One region of the Erwinia sp. PME.40.26/001 genome, then DNA from elsewhere that is predicted to be linked to it. Evidence: riboswitches for the same ligand, from Rfam matches in the RefSeq annotation. Region 1 holds a riboswitch; each other region holds the start of a gene.
What was found. A riboswitch is a leader RNA that binds a small molecule or an ion and turns the genes downstream of it on or off. The one in region 1 is predicted to bind thiamine pyrophosphate.
Positions count from the first base shown of each region.

Region 2: another riboswitch for thiamine pyrophosphate. It lies ahead of ACZ3HG_RS05260 (TenA family protein); the one in region 1 lies ahead of thiB (thiamine ABC transporter substrate binding subunit).
Region 3: another riboswitch for thiamine pyrophosphate. It lies ahead of thiC (phosphomethylpyrimidine synthase ThiC); the one in region 1 lies ahead of thiB (thiamine ABC transporter substrate binding subunit).

Region 1 covers NZ_JBVHNP010000006.1:148,225-154,828, forward strand. The annotation lists gene ACZ3HG_RS17180 (MFS transporter) at 1-733, opposite strand, end outside; gene sgrR (HTH-type transcriptional regulator SgrR) at 993-2,654, shown strand; TPP riboswitch at 2,690-2,830, shown strand; gene thiB (thiamine ABC transporter substrate binding subunit) at 2,869-3,855, shown strand; gene thiP (thiamine/thiamine pyrophosphate ABC transporter permease ThiP) at 3,831-5,441, shown strand; gene thiQ (thiamine ABC transporter ATP-binding protein ThiQ) at 5,425-6,141, shown strand; gene ACZ3HG_RS17205 (DedA family protein) at 6,118-6,604, opposite strand, start outside.
Region 2 covers NZ_JBVHNP010000001.1:1,067,442-1,074,045, reverse strand. The annotation lists partial or broken gene ACZ3HG_RS05270 (ABC transporter permease) at 1-750, opposite strand, end outside; gene ACZ3HG_RS05265 (ABC transporter ATP-binding protein) at 747-1,493, opposite strand; gene ACZ3HG_RS05260 (TenA family protein) at 1,490-2,179, opposite strand; TPP riboswitch at 2,244-2,348, opposite strand; gene ACZ3HG_RS05255 (LLM class flavin-dependent oxidoreductase) at 2,448-3,473, shown strand; gene ACZ3HG_RS05250 (carbohydrate porin) at 3,520-4,872, opposite strand; gene ACZ3HG_RS05245 (glycoside hydrolase family 32 protein) at 4,951-6,378, opposite strand; gene ACZ3HG_RS05240 (MFS transporter) at 6,375-6,604, opposite strand, start outside.
Region 3 covers NZ_JBVHNP010000017.1:6,496-13,099, reverse strand. The annotation lists gene ACZ3HG_RS22775 (aminotransferase-like domain-containing protein) at 1-343, shown strand, start outside; gene thiE (thiamine phosphate synthase) at 507-1,151, opposite strand; gene thiC (phosphomethylpyrimidine synthase ThiC) at 1,148-3,097, opposite strand; TPP riboswitch at 3,185-3,285, opposite strand; gene rsd (sigma D regulator) at 3,479-3,985, opposite strand; gene nudC (NAD(+) diphosphatase) at 4,061-4,834, shown strand; gene ACZ3HG_RS22750 (bactofilin family protein) at 5,216-5,938, shown strand; gene hemE (uroporphyrinogen decarboxylase) at 6,093-6,604, shown strand, end outside.

The DNA of each region.
Region 1 (6,604 bases):
CCAGCACGCTGCTGATATACAATGGCATATCAATGATATACATGGTGTTACAGGTCCACATCAGCACCGACCCGATAAACAGCATGCGCACATCACGGTTCTTCCAGCCGCTAATATGCGTAATCGGCACGTTCGCGGATACCGCAGCACGCGGCACCGAGGGCAGGGTAAACCAGACCAGCGCAATGCAGACCATAAACAGCAGCCCTGCCAGCAGAAACATGGCGGTAAAACCGTAATTCAGCGCGATAGCAAAGGAGAGCGGCGGCCCAATCACCCAGGCCAGAGAAAGCTGGGCACGCATGACGGAGCTGAACATCACCGCCTCACGGGCTGAGCTGTCTGCATATTCCCGCGCCAGCGCGAAAATTTGCGGCATCGCCACGCTGGCGATAGCAGAGAGAAAAACGCCAGCGGTGACCAGCGTCAGATAATGACGGTTAAAGGCAAAAAGGAGCGCGTTTCCTGTCGCCATCACGCAGCAGAACAGGATCAGCATCCGCCGATCGCCCCGGGTGTCGGATCGCTTTGCCAGAAGCAGGCTGACCACAATTCCCGCGACCGCATTGACGGTGTAAAACAACCCCACCCAGAATGGCCGGACCGCGACTTCACGGCTGAGAAACAGACTCAGCGTCGGGGCCTGCAGCGCACCGGCGATGCCGACCATAAAAGAAACCGCCATAAATGCCAGATACACCGGATGGATACGACGGCTAAGGAGCGATGACATGAATAAGGCCTCAGTGACGGGACAATGCGGATAACTACTCCACAGCTTAGAAGAAAACCCACGAAAAAAGCCAGCTATGCCGAAGCTAGCTGGCTGGTGAAAAGCACCATACTCAGAATACCCTTAATAGCAGGGAGATGAATAACGATGATCAAGTGCCATTCAGATATGAATGCCTCCCACTCTTTCATCTGCAGCCATTATCACCGTAATATAAGGCAGGAAAAACAGACAGCTTTTAACACAGGGTTCCTCTTTTATGTCCTCACCCCGTTTACAGCAGCAATTTATCCGGCTCTGGCAGTGCTGCGATGGTCAGCCTCAGGAGACCACCCTCAGCGATCTGGCGGTACAACTCAGCTGCTCACGCCGCCATATGCGCAACCTGCTGAATGCCATGCAGGAACAGGGGTGGCTGGAGTGGCAGGCCGAGGCCGGGCGCGGTAAGCGATCGCGTCTGACCTTCCGCTATACCGGGCTGGCGCTGCAACAACAGCGGGCTGAGGATCTGCTGGAACAGGATCGCATCGATCAGCTGGTGCAGTTAGTCGGCGATAAAAATCGCGTGCGCCAGATGCTGCTCTCCCATCTGGGCCGCAGTTTCCGTCAGGGAAAACACATTCTTCGCGTGCTCTACTATCGTCCCCTGCTCAATCTGCTGCCCGGAACGCCGCTGCGTCGCTCTGAAACTCACCTTGCCCGGCAGATTTTTAACGGGCTGGCGCGAATAAATGAGGAAAACGGGGAAATCGAGCCGGATATTGCCCACCACTGGCAGCAGATTGCACCGGATCACTGGCGCTTCTTTTTGCGCCCGGCGATCCACTTTCATCACGGCCGTGAGCTGGATGTCGACGATGTCATTGCCAGCCTGGAACGCCTGAAAACGCAGCCGCTTTACAGCCATTTAGACCGGATTGAGTGCCACACGCCGTGGACGCTGGATATTTATCTGCACCAGCCCGATAACTGGCTGCCGTGGCTGCTGGGCAGCGTCAGCGCCATGATCCTGCCAAAAGAGTGGCCGCATATGCGCAACTTTGCCCGTCAGCCGGTCGGCACCGGGGCTTACGCGGTGGAACGCAATCAGCACAGCCAGCTGCGTATTTCCGCCTTTGATGACTATTTCGGCTACCGGGCGCTGATAGATGAGGTCAATATCTGGGTCCTGCCGGAGATCAGCGATGAGCTGGTCTACTCCGGGGTCAAACTGCAGAGCGAAAATACCGATGAGAAGTCGGAAGAGAGTCGTCTGGAAGAGGGCTGCTATTTTTTGATGTTCGACCAGCGCTCTGAGCAGGGGCGCAATGAACAGCTGCGCCGCTGGATCAGCACCATTTTTAACCCGATTGCCCTGCTTAACCACAGCGGCATCGCCTATCAGCGCTACTGGTTCCCGGCTTACGGGCTGCTGCCGCGCTGGCATCACCGACGCTCAATGGCGACCGCAGAAAAACCCGCAGGGCTGACCTCACTGACCATCACCTGGTACAGCGATCATATCGAGCATCAGGGGATCGCCAACGCGCTGGGGCCGATCCTTGCCACGCACGGCGTCACGCTCATCACCCAGGAAATTGACTACGAAAGCTGGTATCGCGGTGAGGCGGAAAGTGACATCTGGCTGGGCAGCGCCAACTTCACGCTGCCGCTAGAGTTTTCCCTGTTTTCGCTGCTGTATGAGATCCCGCTGATGCACCACTGTGTGCCCACCGACTGGGAAAACGATGCGCGGCAGTGGCGCGAACAGACCCTGCCGCTGGCTGACTGGAGCAAACAGCTGATAGACAGTAACTATCTGCATCCCCTGTTCCATCACTGGCTGCTGCTGCACGGCCAGCGAAGCATGCGCGGCGTACGCATGAATACCCTCGGCTGGTTTGACTTTAAATCAGCCTGGTTCGCGCCGCCCGAATCATGACGCTTTCGTAACAAAGACGAAACCACTAGAATAGGCCGTTCTCAACGGGGTGCGAACACCCTGCTGAGACATTGCCCGACGCCGGGTCAATGTCTGTGCAGCATGTTTTCGCTGAGAAAAACCCGTCGAACCTGATCCGGATCATACCGGCGTAGGGATTTGAGAGTGTCACTGACTCAGATCCTTTGCGCATTTTCCCTTAAAGGAACGCAAAGTGTTGAAAAAATTACTCCCTCTGCTGGCGCTGTTTTCCCTGCCTGCCCTCGCGGCGAAAGATACCCTGACGGTTTACACCTATGACTCCTTCTCTGCCGAATGGGGGCCGGGGCCGGCGATTAAAAAAGCCTTCGAAGCGCAGTGCAACTGTGAGCTGAAATTCGTCGCACTGGAAGACGGCGTCTCGCTGCTCAATCGCCTGCGTATGGAAGGCAAAAACAGCAAGGCCGACGTGGTGCTGGGGCTGGATAACAATCTGCTGGATGCCGCCGAAAAAACCGGCCTGTTTGCGCCGTCAAAGGTAGACACCCGCCACGCTACGGTGCCGGGCGGCTGGACGAACACAACATTTGTCCCCTATGACTACGGCTGGTTTGCTTTTGTTTATGATAAAACCAGACTGCAGAACCCGCCGAAAAGCCTGAAGGAGCTGGTCGAGAGCGACCGTCCTCTGAAGGTGATTTATGAAGATCCGCGCACCAGCACTCCTGGGCTTGGCCTGCTGCTGTGGATGCAGAAAGTTTACGGCGATAAGAGCCCGGAAGCCTGGCAGCAACTGGCGAAGAAGACCGTCACCGTGACGAAAGGATGGAGTGAGGCCTACGGTCTGTTCCTGAAAGGGGAAAGTGATATGGTGCTCAGTTACACGACCTCGCCTGCTTATCATCTGATTGAAGAGAAGAAAGATCAGTATGCCGCGGCAAACTTCAGTGAAGGCCACTATCTGCAGGTTGAGGTGGCCGGGCAGTTAAAAGCCAGTAAGCAGCCTGAGCTGGCACACTCATTTATGCAATTCGTGATGACACAACCCTTCCAGAAAACCATTGCTACCGGCAACTGGATGTATCCGGCTACCCATACCGCGCTGCCAGAAGGGTTCAACACCCTGACCGTGCCGGCCATTTCGTTGCAGTTCAGCCCGCAGGACGTTGCCACCCAGCGCAGCCAGTGGATTAGTGCATGGCAACGCGCCGTCAGCCGCTAATTCCCGGCTGGTTAGTCCCGGGCCTGCTGGCCGGCCTGCTGCTGGTCAGCGTGGCCCTGCTGGCGTTTTTCGCCCTGTGGCAAAACGCGCCCGCCACGGACTGGCGCGGACTGTGGCAGGACAGCTACCTGTGGCACGTGCTGCGCTTCTCTTTCTGGCAGGCGCTGCTGTCGGCATTGCTGTCGGTACTCCCGGCTATTCCCGTGGCGCGTGCGCTTTACCGCCGTCGCTTCCCCGGACGTGGCACGTTGCTGCGGCTGTGTGCTATGACGCTGGTACTGCCGGTACTGGTGGCCGTGTTTGGTCTTCTCAGCGTGTACGGCCGCAGCGGCTGGCTGGCGCAGCTTTGCGCCCTGCTCGGCGTTGGCTACTCATTCACTCCCTATGGCCTGCAGGGGATCCTGCTGGCCCATGTCTTCTTTAATCTGCCGCTGGCTACGCGCCTGCTGCTCCAGGCCTTACAGCAGATCCCCGCTGAACAGCGACAGATCGCCGCCCAGCTGGGGCTGAGTGGCTGGGCGCATTTTCGCCTTGTCGAATGGCCGTGGCTGCGGCGTCAGCTTCTGCCTGCCGGGGCACTGATCTTCATGCTGTGCTTTGCCAGCTTTGCCACCGTGCTGTCCCTCGGGGGCGGGCCGCGAGCGACCACCATTGAGCTGGCGATCTTCCAGGCGCTGAGTTTTGATTACGATCCCGGGCGGGCCGCCCTGCTGGCGCTGATACAGATGGTGTGCTGCCTCGGGCTCGTGATGTTAAGCCAGCGCCTGAGTAAGGTATTGCCGACGGGGAGTGACAGCCTCGGGGGCTGGCGTAACCCGCAGGACAGCGGTCGCGCCCGCCTGCTTGACGGACTGATGATCGCCAGCATGCTGTTGCTGATCCTGCCACCGCTGCTGGCGGTGGTGGCCGACGGAATGAATCAGGGGTTTGGCGGCGTCCTGCACCAGCCCGCACTGTGGCAGGCGACGTTCACCTCGTTGCGCATTGCCCTGGGCGCTGGGGTCCTCAGCGTGGTGCTGACGCTGATGCTGCTATGGAGCAGCCGTGAACTGCGCCAGCGCCAGCGCCTGCTGTGGGGGCAGACGCTGGAACTGAGTGGCATGCTGATACTGGCGATGCCGGGGATTGTCCTGGCCACCGGTTTTTTCCTGCTGCTCAACCAGACCATCGGGCTGCCGGCGTCGGCAGAGGGGATAGTGATTGTGACTAACGCACTGATGGCGGTGCCGTATGCGATGAAAGTGCTGGAGAACCCGCTGCGCGATATGGCTGAACGCTATGGACGGCTCTGCCTGTCGCTGGATATTCGCGGCTGGAACCGTCTGCGGCTGATTGAGTTGCGCGCCCTGAAGCGCCCCCTTGCGCAGGCGCTCGCTTTTGCCTGCGTGCTGTCAATTGGTGATTTTGGCGTGGTGGCACTGTTTGGCAATGAGCACTTCCGCACCCTGCCGTTTTATCTTTATCAGCAGATAGGCTCATACCGCAGCAGTGACGGGGCGGTCACCGCGCTGTTACTTTTGCTGCTCTGCTTCCTGCTGTTCACTCTGATTGAAAAACTGCCGGGGAACCATGCTAAACCTGACTAATCTGACCTGGCTGTATCATCACCTGCCGATGCGCTTTACCTTCAGCGTGCAGGCGGGGGAACGACTGGCCATCCTGGGCCCCAGCGGAGCAGGAAAAAGTACCCTGCTGAGTCTGATCGCCGGCTTTCTGCCGGTCAACGGCGGCGAGTTGATATTGAATGGCAGCGATCACCGCAACAGCGCCCCCGCGCAGCGTCCGGTATCCATGCTGTTTCAGGAAAATAACCTCTTCCCCCATCTGACCATGGCGCAGAATATCGGGCTGGGGTTACATCCCGGGCTGAAACTGAACCACCAGCAAAAGCACGCGTTACAGAACATTGCACAGCGCGTCGGGCTGACGGAACATTTGCACCGACTGCCGCACCAGCTTTCCGGCGGCCAGCGCCAGCGTGCCGCCCTCGCCCGCTGCCTGGTTCGTCAGCAGCCGATCCTGCTGCTGGATGAACCCTTTTCTGCGCTGGATCCGGCCCTGCGCAAAGAGATGCTGGGCCTGGTGGATGAGGTCTGTAGCGAGCGAAATATTACCCTGCTGATGGTGTCGCACAGCATTGAAGACGCCGCCGCGATTGCACCGCGTAGCCTGCTGATTGTCGACGGACGGGTTTACTGGGACGGCAGCACCGCGCAGTTGCAGCGCGGTGCCGTACCGGAAGCGACAGTGCTGGGGGTAACCTTAGAAGAACACGTCCCACAGTAGGTGGCGGAAAATCGGCATCATCGGATGGAACTGCAGGGCCGTGAAGCTGGCCACTGCCAGGAGCATCATCAGCGGAGCCAGCCAGCGCAGGCGTGTTCGCGGCAAATACACCGTCGCCCAGTCGTGCTGTTTGTTGGCACGCAGCCAGCGCCAGCACAGCCAGCATCCCAGCCAGACCAGGATCGCAACCCCCAGAAGCAGCCACTTAAACATCGCACTGTTGGCCTCTTTCGGCACATCAATCGCGACACCGGCGAGAATGCCCGGCAGTAAATAGAGCGGTGGCCAGAGAAGGCAGCCAATGATATTCGGGGGAATAAATTTCCGTATCGGCAGCTCCAGCATCCCGGCAACCAGCGGGATCAGCGGGCGGGTCGGCCCGACAAAACGGCCCACAATGATGGTGAACATGCTGTGTGCGTGCAGCGCATGTTCCGTTTTATCCATCAGCTTCTGGTGTTTT
Region 2 (6,604 bases), on a different contig from region 1:
GATTCAGGTGCCCAGTTAATCAGGCGGTGGAGCAGGGTGTCGACGGCCATCCAGAGTAAGACGGTCATCAGCACCAGAATAAACAATGCGGCAAAACACTGATCCGTCTGCATGCGTGCGTTGGCGTTCAGCATAACGAAGCCCAGCCCTCCGGCGGACCCGACCCATTCCCCGATAATCGCGCCAATCGGTGCCACGGCGGCGGCCATCCGCAGGCCGGAACCGAAAGCCGGTAACGCCGCCATCAGACGGACGTGGCGCAGCTGGGCCCAGCCAGAGGCCCCCATGGTGCGCGCCAGATCCAGGTAGTCCTGATTGACCCGCCTGAGCCCGTCAAACAGGGCCGACGTTACCGGGAAAAAAATCACCAGCACCGCCATCGCCACTTTGGCACTGAGGCCAAAGCCAAACCACAGAACCAGCAGCGGGGCCAGTGCAAATACCGGAATGGCCTGGCTGGTCAGCACCAGCGGCATCAGCCAGCGCTGCAGACGGGGGGGAGACGATCATCAGGATGGCCAGCAGCGACCCCAGCAACACGCCCAGCACCAGCCCGGCCAGCACTTCCGATGCGGTGATCAGGCTGTGATAAGCGAGAAAGGCGCGCCACTCCCACAGCGCACTGGCCACCGCGACCGGTGAGGGCAGCAAAAAGGCCGGGATCGTGCTCAGGGTGGCCAGCCACCACAGCAGGATCAGTCCGCTAAAAATTATCAGCCCGCGAGCGTGACCTGCCAGGCTGGCCCTCATCCTGCCGCCCTCAGCAGCTGTTGCAACAGCTGCCCCTGGCTTTTCAGCAGGTCGGCATCATCCGGCGCACGCGGCGGCAGGCCGCCAATGGTGTGACTGTCGTCGATGCCCGCAGGGTGCCCGGAGAGCACCAGCAGATGGTGGCTCAGACGGCAGGCTTCCATCGGGTCGTGGGTGATCAGCAGTACGGTGCGGTCCGCCAGCACCTCAGCGGCCAGCGTCTGGATCTTCGCCCGCGTCAGCGTGTCGAGCGCAGAGAAGGGTTCGTCCATCAGCACAACGGGGCGGTTCTCATACAGGGTGCGGGCGATGGCCGCACGCTGGCGCATGCCGCCGGAGAGGGCGGCGGGATGAAGGCCGGCATAGTCGTGCAGCCCGACGCGCGCCAGCAGGTGGTCAGCCCGGGCACTGTCAACGGGCTCCCTGCGCAGCCGCGCGCCGAGGGTGACGTTGTCGCGGATCGACAGCCACGGATAAAGCAGATCTTTCTGACCCATCCAGGCGATGCGCCCGGCCAGCGGCAGGCCGTCGCTGCCGCAGACCGAACCGGCATCGGGCGGGAGCAGCCCGGCAATGATCTTCAGCAGGCTGGTTTTGCCGCAGCCGCTGGCCCCCAGCAGCGCAACAAAACGCCCGGCGGGAATATCCACGCTGAGATCGCTGAAGAGCGGGCGCGGGCCGAAGCGCAGCGTCAGATGGCGAACCGCGATGCCCGGCGGTGGCGAAGCGGAATGGGCGGTCACGGGGTCGGTACCGCGTTGAGTCCCATCTGCCAGAAAGCCGACTCCAGGCGGGTAGCGGTGGTAAAAATCTCGGACAGGGCAGGGAAGCGGCTGCCGGCTCCCCGCTGCTGGCCGACCGTTTCCAGCAGTGCAAGGGCGGCACGTACCCCGGTCAGGTAGTCCGGGTCCGCATAGTTGCGGATCCAGGAAGCGTAAGGGCTGCCTGCCAGCACCGTGCGGGGGGAGGCCAGCAGGCCCAGGCCGATTTCGGCATACCCTGCCACACAGGGGAGCAGGGCGGCCAGCAGATCCAGCGCATCCCCTGAGTGACCGATATCCAGCACGTAGCGGGTGTAGTTCATGGTTTCTGCCGCCTCCGGTTCAGCGGCCATCTGTGCCTCGTTCAGCCCCCAGCTCTCGCAGTAGCGGACGTGCAGCGGCAGTTCGCTGACAATGGCATTGAGCGAGGCGGTAGCGGCACGCATCTCCGGCAGCGTGCGCAGCTTGCTGACCAGCAGCGCCCAGGCACGGGCAAAGTGGATCAGAAACAGGTAATCCTGGGTCAGATAGCGGCGAAAGGCGGTTTCGGGCAGCGTGCCCGTTGAGAGCTGCTGAATAAACGGATGCGCCACATAGTCCTGCCAGTCGTTGCCCGCCTGCTGGCGTAAACGTCCGTACAGGCCGTGGCTGAAATCGACAGGCTCAATGGTGTTCGACACAGAATCCCCTCATTTAAGTGGCGATCCAGGTGCGCGGAGGTGTGATCAGGCGAGAATAATGCCTACCCGTCCCTTCGCTGGCATGACCCAGATCAGGTTCAAAGGGTTCGGCTTATTACGCCATCTCAGCCCATACAGGACACCCCTCGGAGTGAATTGTTATACGATAATTCATTTTGGATAGCAATCCTTGCCAGCTGGCGAGATAGCGCGTACTTATACTGAATTGATTCGTTTTATCCTGTTGAGAAACCCTATGAAAAGTATTGGATTCCTGTCATTCGGTCACTGGACACCGTCCCCGCAGTCCGGCACCCGTTCAGCCGCTGACGCCCTGCTACAGTCTATCGACCTGGCCGTGGCGGCGGAAGAGCTCGGCGCAGACGGCGCGTATTTTCGCGTCCACCACTTCGCCCGTCAGTTAAGTTCACCCTTCCCGCTGATGGCCGCCGTCGGGGCGAAAACCCGGCGCATTGAGATTGGCACCGGGGTGATCGATATGCGTTACGAGAACCCGATGTATATGGCGGAAGATGCCGGTTCCGCTGACCTGATTTCAGGGGGGCGTCTGCAGCTGGGCATCAGCCGGGGTTCCCCTGAACAGGTGATCGACGGCTGGCGCTATTTTGGCTATCAGCCTGCGGAAGGGGAAAACGAGTCGGATATGGCGCGTCATCACACCGAAGTGCTGCTGGATGTGCTGCGCGGCGAAGGCTTTGCCAAACCGAACCCGCAGCCGATGTTTCCTAACCCGCCGGGCATGCTGCGCGTGGAGCCGTTCTCTGAAGGGCTGCGCGACCGCATCTGGTGGGGGGCGGGCTCCAATGCCACGGCGGTGTGGGCGGCCAGGCTGGGGATGAATCTGCAAAGCTCGACGCTGAAGGATGATGAAACCGGCGAACCTTTCCACATTCAGCAGGCGGCACAAATCCGCGCCTATCGTGAAGCGTGGAAAGCCGCGGGACACCTGCGTACGCCGCGCGTCTCGGTCAGCCGCAGTATTTTTGCGCTGGTGAACGAGAAGGATCGGGCGTACTTCGGCAACAGCGGTAAAGAAGGGGATAAGGTGGGGTATCTTGATGAGAAAACCCGGGCGATTTTTGGCCGCAGCTACGCCGCAGAACCTGACCGGCTGATTGAACAGCTGGCGCAGGACGAAGCGATTGCCGAAGCCGATACGCTGCTGCTCACCGTGCCGAATCAGCTGGGGGTGGATTACTGCGCACACACCATTGAAGCGATCCTTAAGCATGTGGCGCCAGGGCTGGGATGGCGTAACTAAGCGGGGGCTGGGGAACCGCCAGGCGTGCCTGGCGGTGACGTCAGCGTTAAAAGAGGTATTTCGCCCGCACGCGTGCGCCGTAACGTGGCTGATGATTTCCCCGATCGTCATCGGCGGCATTCAGCCATGACGCGTAACCGCCAAGATAGACCGTGAAGTTGGGCATATCGAGGATATCGGGAAGCTGCCAGGAGGTATGCAGGGTATGAATGTCGTAGCGCCCCGGCTGGAAGATAGCGCAGTCAGCGGTACACTCCTCACTGACACCGGACGCTGAGAATTCCGTGATATTATTATGGGCGTAGATATAGCCCAGTTCGACACGATGCCAGAGAGCATTAATCCCGGCGCTAAAGTCGGTTTCCTCCCGGGCATCCATATAGGCCGTATTCACGTTCACCACGGTGCCATTCTGCGGGTTGTTCTTTAACGTATTCCACGTCATGGTCAGCCCGTAGCCGGTGCGCTCCGACTGATCGCGCCAGCGGCCGTCACGGTCGGTATAGCCATAGGCGTTATTCACGATATTGCTTTCCATGGCGGCGGCGACGGACCAGATATCGGATCGCCATGCCACGACCGGGCGCACGTACATCACATTTTTCTGGTTTTCCATCGTGCGGCCGTGATAACGCTGATCCACATACAGCGCGCTGCCATCCTCAATCAGGGTGTTCACTTCAACGTACCACTTATCCCAGGTTTGGCTCAGCAGCAGGTTACCGCCGCTGTTACTGCGGCCACGCGCCTCCTTCATCATGTAGATATAGCCGTAGCCGTCGCTGTACAGATCGTTAGCGGTATTGCCCGAGTATTCGATAAAGGTGTCCTGATTGAGGGGAAACATATCCCAGGCTTCAAACCGCCCGGTCTTCACCTGCCAGTGGTCTTTCTGACCGAAAAAGAAAGCCGCATCGTCCAGATTCATTTTTCCGCGAATATCGGCCAGCGGCTGAACGTTGAATCCGGCATATTTCCCCTCAGTACCCTGGCGGATCCCCTCCACGCCTAACAGTATGCGGCCGTTAATATCCCAGCGTTCTTTATTGCCGGGAGCCCAGCTTTTATTGCTGCTGGTTTTTAACGATGTCAGGCTGCCCGTGCGGCTGGCCGCGTCGCCATTAAATTCCACATCGCCATAAAAACGCAGTTCCGCCGGGGTGTTCAGGCTCACGTCGAGGGGGCGAGCGGTGCCCGCGTGGGCGGTGGCGGCGTTATCCCCCCGGGTGTTCTGTTTTAATTTCACCATTTCCGCTTCTGCCCGGTCGGCGCGGTTTTCTGCCTTTTTCAAACGCGCTTCGAGTAATAAAAAACGCTGTTCAACGGTTAAGGTACTTTCAGCAAACAGGGTGACCGGAAAGATCCCGGCGCACAGCATCATCCCGACGGCTATTTTCATCGATGAATTCCTTGCACATGATTTTGTAGGGAGGCAAAAGGCTCACCCGTGGTCACGGGTGAGCAGCAGGGCAGTGCGTCAGGCTAAGTCCCAGGCTCCACACGCGGTGACGTCCGCGCTGCCGGACCAGGCAAACAGCGACAGCTGACGCTGCCCGGGGAAAATACGGCTGGTCAGGCAGGCTTCGCCATCGTTGACAAACACTTCCACCGAGGAGCGGTCAAAGAAGATGCGCAGGGAGAGCGTATCCCCGGCAGGGAGCGCGACGCTACGTTCGCCACTCAGACCGCATAGCGGATAGTGACGTGCCAGCAACAGGCGCTGGGACTGGCTGTCGACATACAGGCGCAGACCGTCTGACAGGCTGATGCCATACTGTTCCGCATCGCTGGTGGCCCGGTTCCAGCTGATGAGTACCTCACTGATTTCACAATTTTCCATGACGCACTGCTGCTGGTTTTTTAGCTTCCCGGCAGGCCACGGGTGCCAGCTCTGGCGCAGGCATTCCACCTCTCGCGCCGGGGTCATCTGCAGACGATGATCGGCCGTCAGGGTGAGCTCCCGGGGCAGGGTAAGCATGCCGCACCAGCCGTCCTGCTGCTCTGGCATCGCTGATTCCCAGGTGTTCATCCACGCCATCACTATCCGGCGGCCATCCGGTGTGACGAAGGTCTGCGGGGCATAAAAATCATGGCCGCGATCCAGTTCGGTGAAGTCGCCCTCTTGGGTAAAGTCGGCTCCCGGCTGCCAGTGGCCGACAATATAACCACTCTGGAACAGGTTGCGGTGGTCATAGCCCCGGGCCTGGATGCCCTGGGGGGACATCAGCAGGATCTGTTTGCCTGCCAGGGTGAAGAAGTCCGGGCACTCCCACATAAAGCCGAGGTGCGGCGGGGCCTCAGCCAGTATTCCGGCATCTTCCCAGCGGTGCAGATCGTCAGAACGGTAAAGCCTGACCTGCCCGGTATGCGCTTCACGGGCACCGACCACCATGTACCAGTGCCGCCCTTCCCGCCACACTTTAGGATCGCGGAAGTGATGCAGCCCGGCAGGGGTATCCAGCACCTGACCCTGACGGCTGAAGTGGATGCCATCCCGGCTGGTGGCCAGGCACTGCACCTGGTAAAGGTTATCGTCACTGGAGGGGTCGCCGTGAAATTTATGGCCGGTGTAAATCAGCGCCAGCTCATCCCCGTTGACCACCGCTGAACCGGAAAAGCAGCCGTCTTTATCTTCCGGCCCTTCCGGTGCCAGGGCGACGGGCAAATGCTCCCAGTTGACCAGGTCAAGGCTGCGCGCGTGGCCCCAGTGCATCGGCCCCCACTGCGTGGAGTAGGGATGATGCTGATAAAAGGCGTGATACCAGCCGTCAAACCATACCAGCCCGTTCGGGTCGTTCATCCATCCCGCCTGGGGAGCAAGATGATAACGGGGATACCAGCGGAGGGTAATCTGGTCGCGCTGGCGGATCAGCGCCTGTTCAGCATCTTCAAGTCGACATGTCATGATTGTTCACTCTTGAGTAGTGAGGGGGAAGAAGGGGCCGGAGGCGCGCCTTCTGATAAGGATTTCTGATTACGCAGCAGGAAGACGGAGAAAAAGGTGGTGCAGAACACCATCAGCCCCATGATCAGGTAGGACTGAGCAAAGCCATATTTCTCGTAGCTGTAGCCCGCCAGCGGGGACAATACCGTTGCAATCACCGAGCTGGTGCAGGCAAAGCCCACCAGGT
Region 3 (6,604 bases), on a different contig from region 1:
GGTTCGCCATCATTTCCCCTGTGGCATCTGCCTGACGCGGCCGCAGGGGGGATTTCTGCTCTGGGTTGAGCTGCCAGAGCCTTTCGATGCGTTGCGGCTCAATCAGGATCTGCGGGCATCCCATATTCAGATCGCTGTCGGCTCCCTGTTCTCCGCATCAGGAAAATACCGCAACTGCCTGCGCCTCAGCTATGCCCAGCCGTTTACCGATAAAACCGATCGCGCCCTGGAAATTCTGGGCGAGGCCGTCGAACGTGCCATGCTGTGCTGTCCAGCGGTGGCGGAGCCCTCCACTCGGGGAGAGACGGGAGAAGGCAGGGTCAGCGAGAAGGAAGGGTACTGACCCTGGCAGATGACCGCATTGTCACCCGCGCTGTCACTATAGCGGGCCAGGCAGCAGTGAAAAGTAGCAATCCTTCAGCCTGCGTAGCGTCTTCCACCTTGTTTAACGGCGTTACCGGCGGCGACAATTTTTTGCGGCAATGCGTCCAGAGCAAGGGAAAACATTAACGCCGGTGGGCAGTGTGTGGTTCCACCAGGTCAAGCAGCTGGCGGGTGGCGGCCCGCCAGTCACTGGCCTGGGTAATAGCACTGACCACGGCAATGCTGCCTACCCCCGTGGCCAGCACCTGCGGTGCGCGATCGAGACTGATACCGCCGATCGCCACGGTGGATACCCCCTGCAACCGCCGCAGATGGCGGGTCAACTCTGCCAGACCCTGTGGCGCAGACGGCATAACTTTTGTCCGGGTGGGAAACACATGCCCCAGGGCTATATAAGAGGGCTGCTCGGCCAGCGCCCTGTCCAGCTCGGCATCGTCATGCGTTGACAACCCCAGGCGCAGCCCGGCTGCGTGAATCGCATCCAGGTCAGCAATATCCAGATCCTCCTGACCGAGATGGACACCGTAGGCCTGATGTTTTATCGCCAGCCGCCAGTAGTCATTGATAAACAGGCGCGCCTGATAGCGCTTACCCAGAGCAATAGCATCAATAATCTGCTGTTCGACTTCATGTTCTGCACGGTCTTTCATGCGCAGCTGAAGGGTGCGAACGCCGGCATCCAGCAGGCGGGCAATCCATTCCACCGAGTCCACGACAGGATAAAGGCCTAACTGTGCTGCGGTAGGGGGGAAAGCGCCACGATTCATATTTTTTCCTCTGGTTTCAGGGCGTCGGCGGGATGATAAAGTTCGCCGCCACGTTGGCGAAATGCCCCGGACATCTGTGCCATACCGACCGTGACGGGATGCGCTTCGGCCTCCTGGCGGGCAGCATATTCACGTACTTCCTGGGTGATCTTCATTGAGCAAAATTTGGGGCCACACATCGAGCAGAAATGGGCCACTTTCCCTGACTCCTGCGGCAGGGTTTCATCGTGATATGCCCGGGCGGTATGCGGGTCGAGGGCCAGATTAAACTGATCTTCCCAGCGGAATTCAAAGCGGGCTTTTGACATCGCATTATCACGGATCTGTGCCCCGGGGTGGCCTTTGGCAAGGTCGGCTGCATGGGCAGCGATCTTATAGGTGATCAGCCCCTGCTTCACATCCTCTTTATTCGGCAGGCCGAGATGCTCTTTCGGCGTCACGTAGCACAGCATCGCGCAGCCAAACCAGCCGATCATCGCGGCACCGATACCGGAGGTAAAATGGTCGTAACCTGGAGCAATATCTGTGGTCAGGGGGCCCAGGGTATAAAACGGGGCTTCATGACAGTGTTCGAGCTGTTCTGTCATATTGACGCGGATCATCTGCATCGGGATGTGGCCGGGTCCTTCAATCATCACCTGAACATCATATTCCCAGGCGATTTTGGTCAGCTCGCCCAGCGTGCGCAGTTCGGCAAACTGCGCTTCATCGTTAGCATCCTGGATGGAGCCCGGACGCAGTCCGTCCCCCAGTGACAGTGAGATATCATAGGCCGCGCAGATTTCACAGATATCGCGAAAATGCTGATAGAGGAAGCTCTCCTGGTGGTGTGACAGGCACCATTTTGCCATGATGGATCCACCGCGCGAGACGATGCCGGTCAGGCGTTTTGCCGTCATGGGCACGTAGCGCAGCAGGACGCCAGCATGGATTGTAAAGTAATCGACCCCTTGTTCAGCCTGTTCCAACAGGGTATCGCGGAAGATAGCCCAGCTCAGATCCTCCGCCACGCCGTTCACCTTTTCCAGCGCCTGGTAAATGGGCACCGTGCCAATGGGAACCGGGCTGTTGCGCAGGATCCACTCGCGGGTTTCATGTATATAGCGGCCGGTAGACAGATCCATGACCGTATCGGCCCCCCAGCGAACCGACCACACCAGTTTTTCCACTTCCTCCTCAATAGAAGAGCTGACCGCAGAGTTACCGATATTGGCGTTTACCTTCACCAGAAAGTTTCGGCCAATAATCATCGGCTCTGATTCCGGGTGATTAATATTGGCCGGGATAATGGCACGTCCGCTGGCAACCTCCTGACGGACAAACTCGGGGGTAATAGTGTCGGGCAGATGCGCGCCGAAGCTGTGCCCGGGATGCTGCTGCAGCAGCACTTCACTGCGGATCCGCTCCCGGCCCATATTTTCACGCAGGGCGATATACTCCATTTCCGGCGTCACTATGCCCTGGCGGGCATAGTGCATCTGGGTCACACAGCGACCCGGTAGTGCACGGCGTGGACGGGGCAGATGCTCAAAGCGGAGATGATCCAGTCCTTCGTCGGCCAGGCGTTGCTGCGTAAATGTCGAACTGACCTCACTGACCAGCCCGGTATCACTGCGCTGAAAGATCCAGTTGCTGCGTAATTTTTGCAGGCCGGCATGAACATTAATGGTGGCGTCCGGATCGCCGTAAGGGCCCGCCGTATCGTACACCGGCACCGGCTCATTTTCCTCCAGCAGCGGGCGATCGTGACTTCCGCCTACGGTGGTTGGACTGAGTTGTATTTCACGCATCGGTACGCGGATATCCGGCTGCGAGCCGGTCAGGTAGATCCGTTTTGAATGGGGAAAAGCGGTACCGCGCAGGGAATCAATAAACTGTTGTGCTTCCGCCCGCTGTTGGCGACGACGGTTTTTTTTCTCTGTGACAGGTTTTTCATGGGTAGACATAGCAATTTCCTGATAATAAACGGGAAGTTTGCTTGCCTGGAGGCGGGAGTAATAAGAACGTCGTGAGAGAAATCGTTTCACAGCGTTTTAGCATTTACTCTTGTTCCCTTCGCAGGTACTAACCTGATCAGGTTCCGCGGATCCCGAATTAACGGTCTCAGCCCCTAAGGGCACTCCGACAAGAAGAATAGTGTATTTTAAGCGGCCTTGTTTGCCATCCTGCGCCCGGGATGCTCACATACCCTAAGGTACGCACGCCGTCCGGACGACGCTTAAACCACAAAATGAATTCTGAAAGGGCAAGGCATGCCTTACCCTGACAGCCCATTCAGCATAATGGGGCTTTAAGGAAACGACAAGAAGTTTAGAGGGCAGCCGCTGTCAGGCCGGACGCGCAAGCGTACAGGCGTTAGCCGCTTCCTGATTTTCCGCACTTTTTTCCAGTGCCAGCTTGATGAACTTATCCTCCAGAGTAAAACGCGCCTCCAGCGCTTCACCGACAACCGACAGGGCATGCTGGAATTCGCGATAATTATCATGATCGATAGCGGTTTCCAGATGGGAATCATAAACCTGCATGATCAGCTCGGTATTCGCCTTTAGGGAGGGGTAGATAACCGCTGCTTTTGCCAGCTGCTCTGTACCTTCCAGCTCTTTGATAAAGCGTTCATAAACGGTGAAGTGGCCCGTAGAAAGATAATCCACCAGATTCTGGCAGAACAGATCCAGCGCGTTTTCATCGAGCGTCGTCAGCGTTTCCTTGTTAGGCTTAATGCCAGCCATTTGATAATAGGTAACCAGCAACTGCTTACGTGAGCGCAGACAAAAGTCTACCAGTTCACTGCACCCGCCAACGCGCGCGGTGAGGACTTCCAACTGGTTAAGCATGTTCAACTCCGTGAGTGTTATATTTTAACGTCTGACCTCAATCCAGTCTTTAAGCTGAGGATGATGAGCAAAATGATGGAACAGGAAATTTTAAGCGTAGACGCTGGCTGGTGGATTGTCAGCCACGAACATAAAATTTGGTTACCAAAAGGTGAACTTCCTCAAGGTAATGCGGGTTTACTGGGTCTGGCAGGATCGCGGGGATCGCCAATTGGAGAGTGGCAGGGGGAAACGGTATGGTTGATCCGCGATACCCGGCCTCACGAAATGGGATCGTTACGGCAGTTGATCGATCAGGACAGCGGCCTGTTCCAGCTGGTCGGACGCGGCATCCAGCTGGCTGAATTTTACCGTTCTCACCAGTGGTGCGGTTACTGTGGCCATGAGATGCACCACAGTAAAACAGAGTGGGCCTGTCTGTGCAGCCACTGTCGCCAGCGTTACTACCCGCAAATCGCCCCCTGTATCATTGTGGCTATCCGCCGTGGTGAGGAAATATTGCTGGCGCAGCACACCCGACACCGCAACGGTATTTTCACGGTACTGGCCGGTTTTGTGGAAGTGGGCGAAACCCTTGAGCAGACGGTGGCACGCGAAGTGATGGAAGAGAGTGGGATCACGGTGAAGAATTTACGTTACGTCTCTTCACAGCCCTGGCCTTTCCCACAGTCACTGATGATGGCGTTTATGGCTGACTATGACGCTGGCGATATCCATATCGATCCAAAAGAGCTGATCTCCGCTGGCTGGTATCGCTTTGATGCGCTGCCACCGCTGCCCCCGGCTGGCACTGTCGCCCGTCGGCTGATTGAAGATACCGTTGCATTGTGTCGCACAGAGGCGGAATAATTCCGACAATAATATTGTCGTTGCCATAATATTTTATATTTGCGATATATTCTCCTGGTTAAATGCGTAAAGGACCAGGAGAGAATGGTTTACTGTAAAAAATGACCGGCGTATCTGGCTTTATCTCTTCGATAATTTCAAATATCATCCTGTGCGGTAAACAAGTTATAGAATCCGTTATTGAATGAGATTTTATTAACGCCGGATTACGCCTGCACTATATTACCCATGGCATCAGTTTAACGGGATTTATGTGTTATCTTTTTTTACAGATCACGCTTTTTTGTGTAAAAAAATCAGCTAAATTCTATTCCGGACTGATTCATCAGGGGGCATGACTGAACCAGGGAAAGGTGTTTTCGCATATGGCAAATCAAGATAATGTCTGAAACAAAAAAACAAGGTTGTCTGTGGGGCGTCTGGCTCTGCTGGGGTATGAGCATTATTGCCTTTCTGCTTTCGACAAGGACGGTCTTATTGCTCTCTTTGGCTGGCATGGCGTGTTTCAGCCTGCTGCTAATAATTTCGAGTCTGTATACAAAAAGGATGATGACAAACGTGTTTAATTTCAACAGGAAAGAAGAAGAACGAGCCACTGAAAAATTGCCTTCACCCGCCAAAGCAGAACCCAGTACCCTTTTGCCTTCTTCTTTAAACGACGATAACAGTACGAAAGAAACCGTTATCTCTATCGGGACGGTATTACGCGGCGAAATTACTAATGAAAATAATATTACTATTAATGGCGTTGTTGAAGGCGATCTGACCAGCCAGAAAAGTACACAAATAGGAAAAGAGGGAAAGGTTATCGGCAAGATAAAATCCCTGAAGCTGGTGGTTAACGGGCTGCTTAAGGGAAGCTGTTATGCCAGAACGGTGATTATTATGTCGCGTGGCCGGATTGAAGGTGAAGTATACGCGAGCGAGTTTTCCATTGAAAAAGGCGGGGTGTTTATCGGTAACTCTCACCAGATTGAGGAGCCGCAGGCGCAGTCAGAGAAAAAAGATAAAAAACCGCTGGTCGCTAGCGGCCAGCGCGCCCCGGTTCTCACCGCCGTCGATCAAAAAGCTGATAAAACCCCCCCTGGCAATGAGAAAAAATAAGCCATACTGGCCTTATGATTGTTTCTGCCCCTGATCCTGACTGTTCTCGCCGAGCCGGGGTTGTACGCGTCGCCGCTCAATTTTTTGAGCGGTCGATCATCGTCAATTCCAATAAATGTTACACTGGCAGTCTGTATGGTGAGAGAGTCTCGTGATGAATGAACTGAAGAACGATCGATATCTGCGCGCGCTGCTGCGTCAGCCCGTTGATGTTACCCCGGTATGGATGATGCGTCAGGCCGGGCGTTATCTGCCGGAATACAAGGCTACCCGTGCGGTCGCCGGTGACTTCATGTCGCTGTGCAAAAATGCTGAACTGGCCTGTGAAGTCACGCTGCAGCCCCTGCGGCGCTATGCGCTGGATGCGGCGATCCTGTTCTCCGATATTCTGACCATTCCCGACGCAATGGGGCTTGGCCTGTATTTCGAAGCCGGTGAAGGCCCACGTTTTTCTTCGCCGGTGACCTGTCGTGCTGATGTTGAAAAGCTGCCTATCCCGGATCCGGAGCAGGAACTGGGTTACGTGATGAACGCCGTGCGCACCATCCGTAAAAATCTTAACGGCGACGTTCCGCTGATCGGCTTCTCCGGCAGTCCGTGGACGCTCGCTACCTATATGGTCGAAGGCGGCAGCAGTAAGGCCTTTACTAAACTGAAAAAGATGAT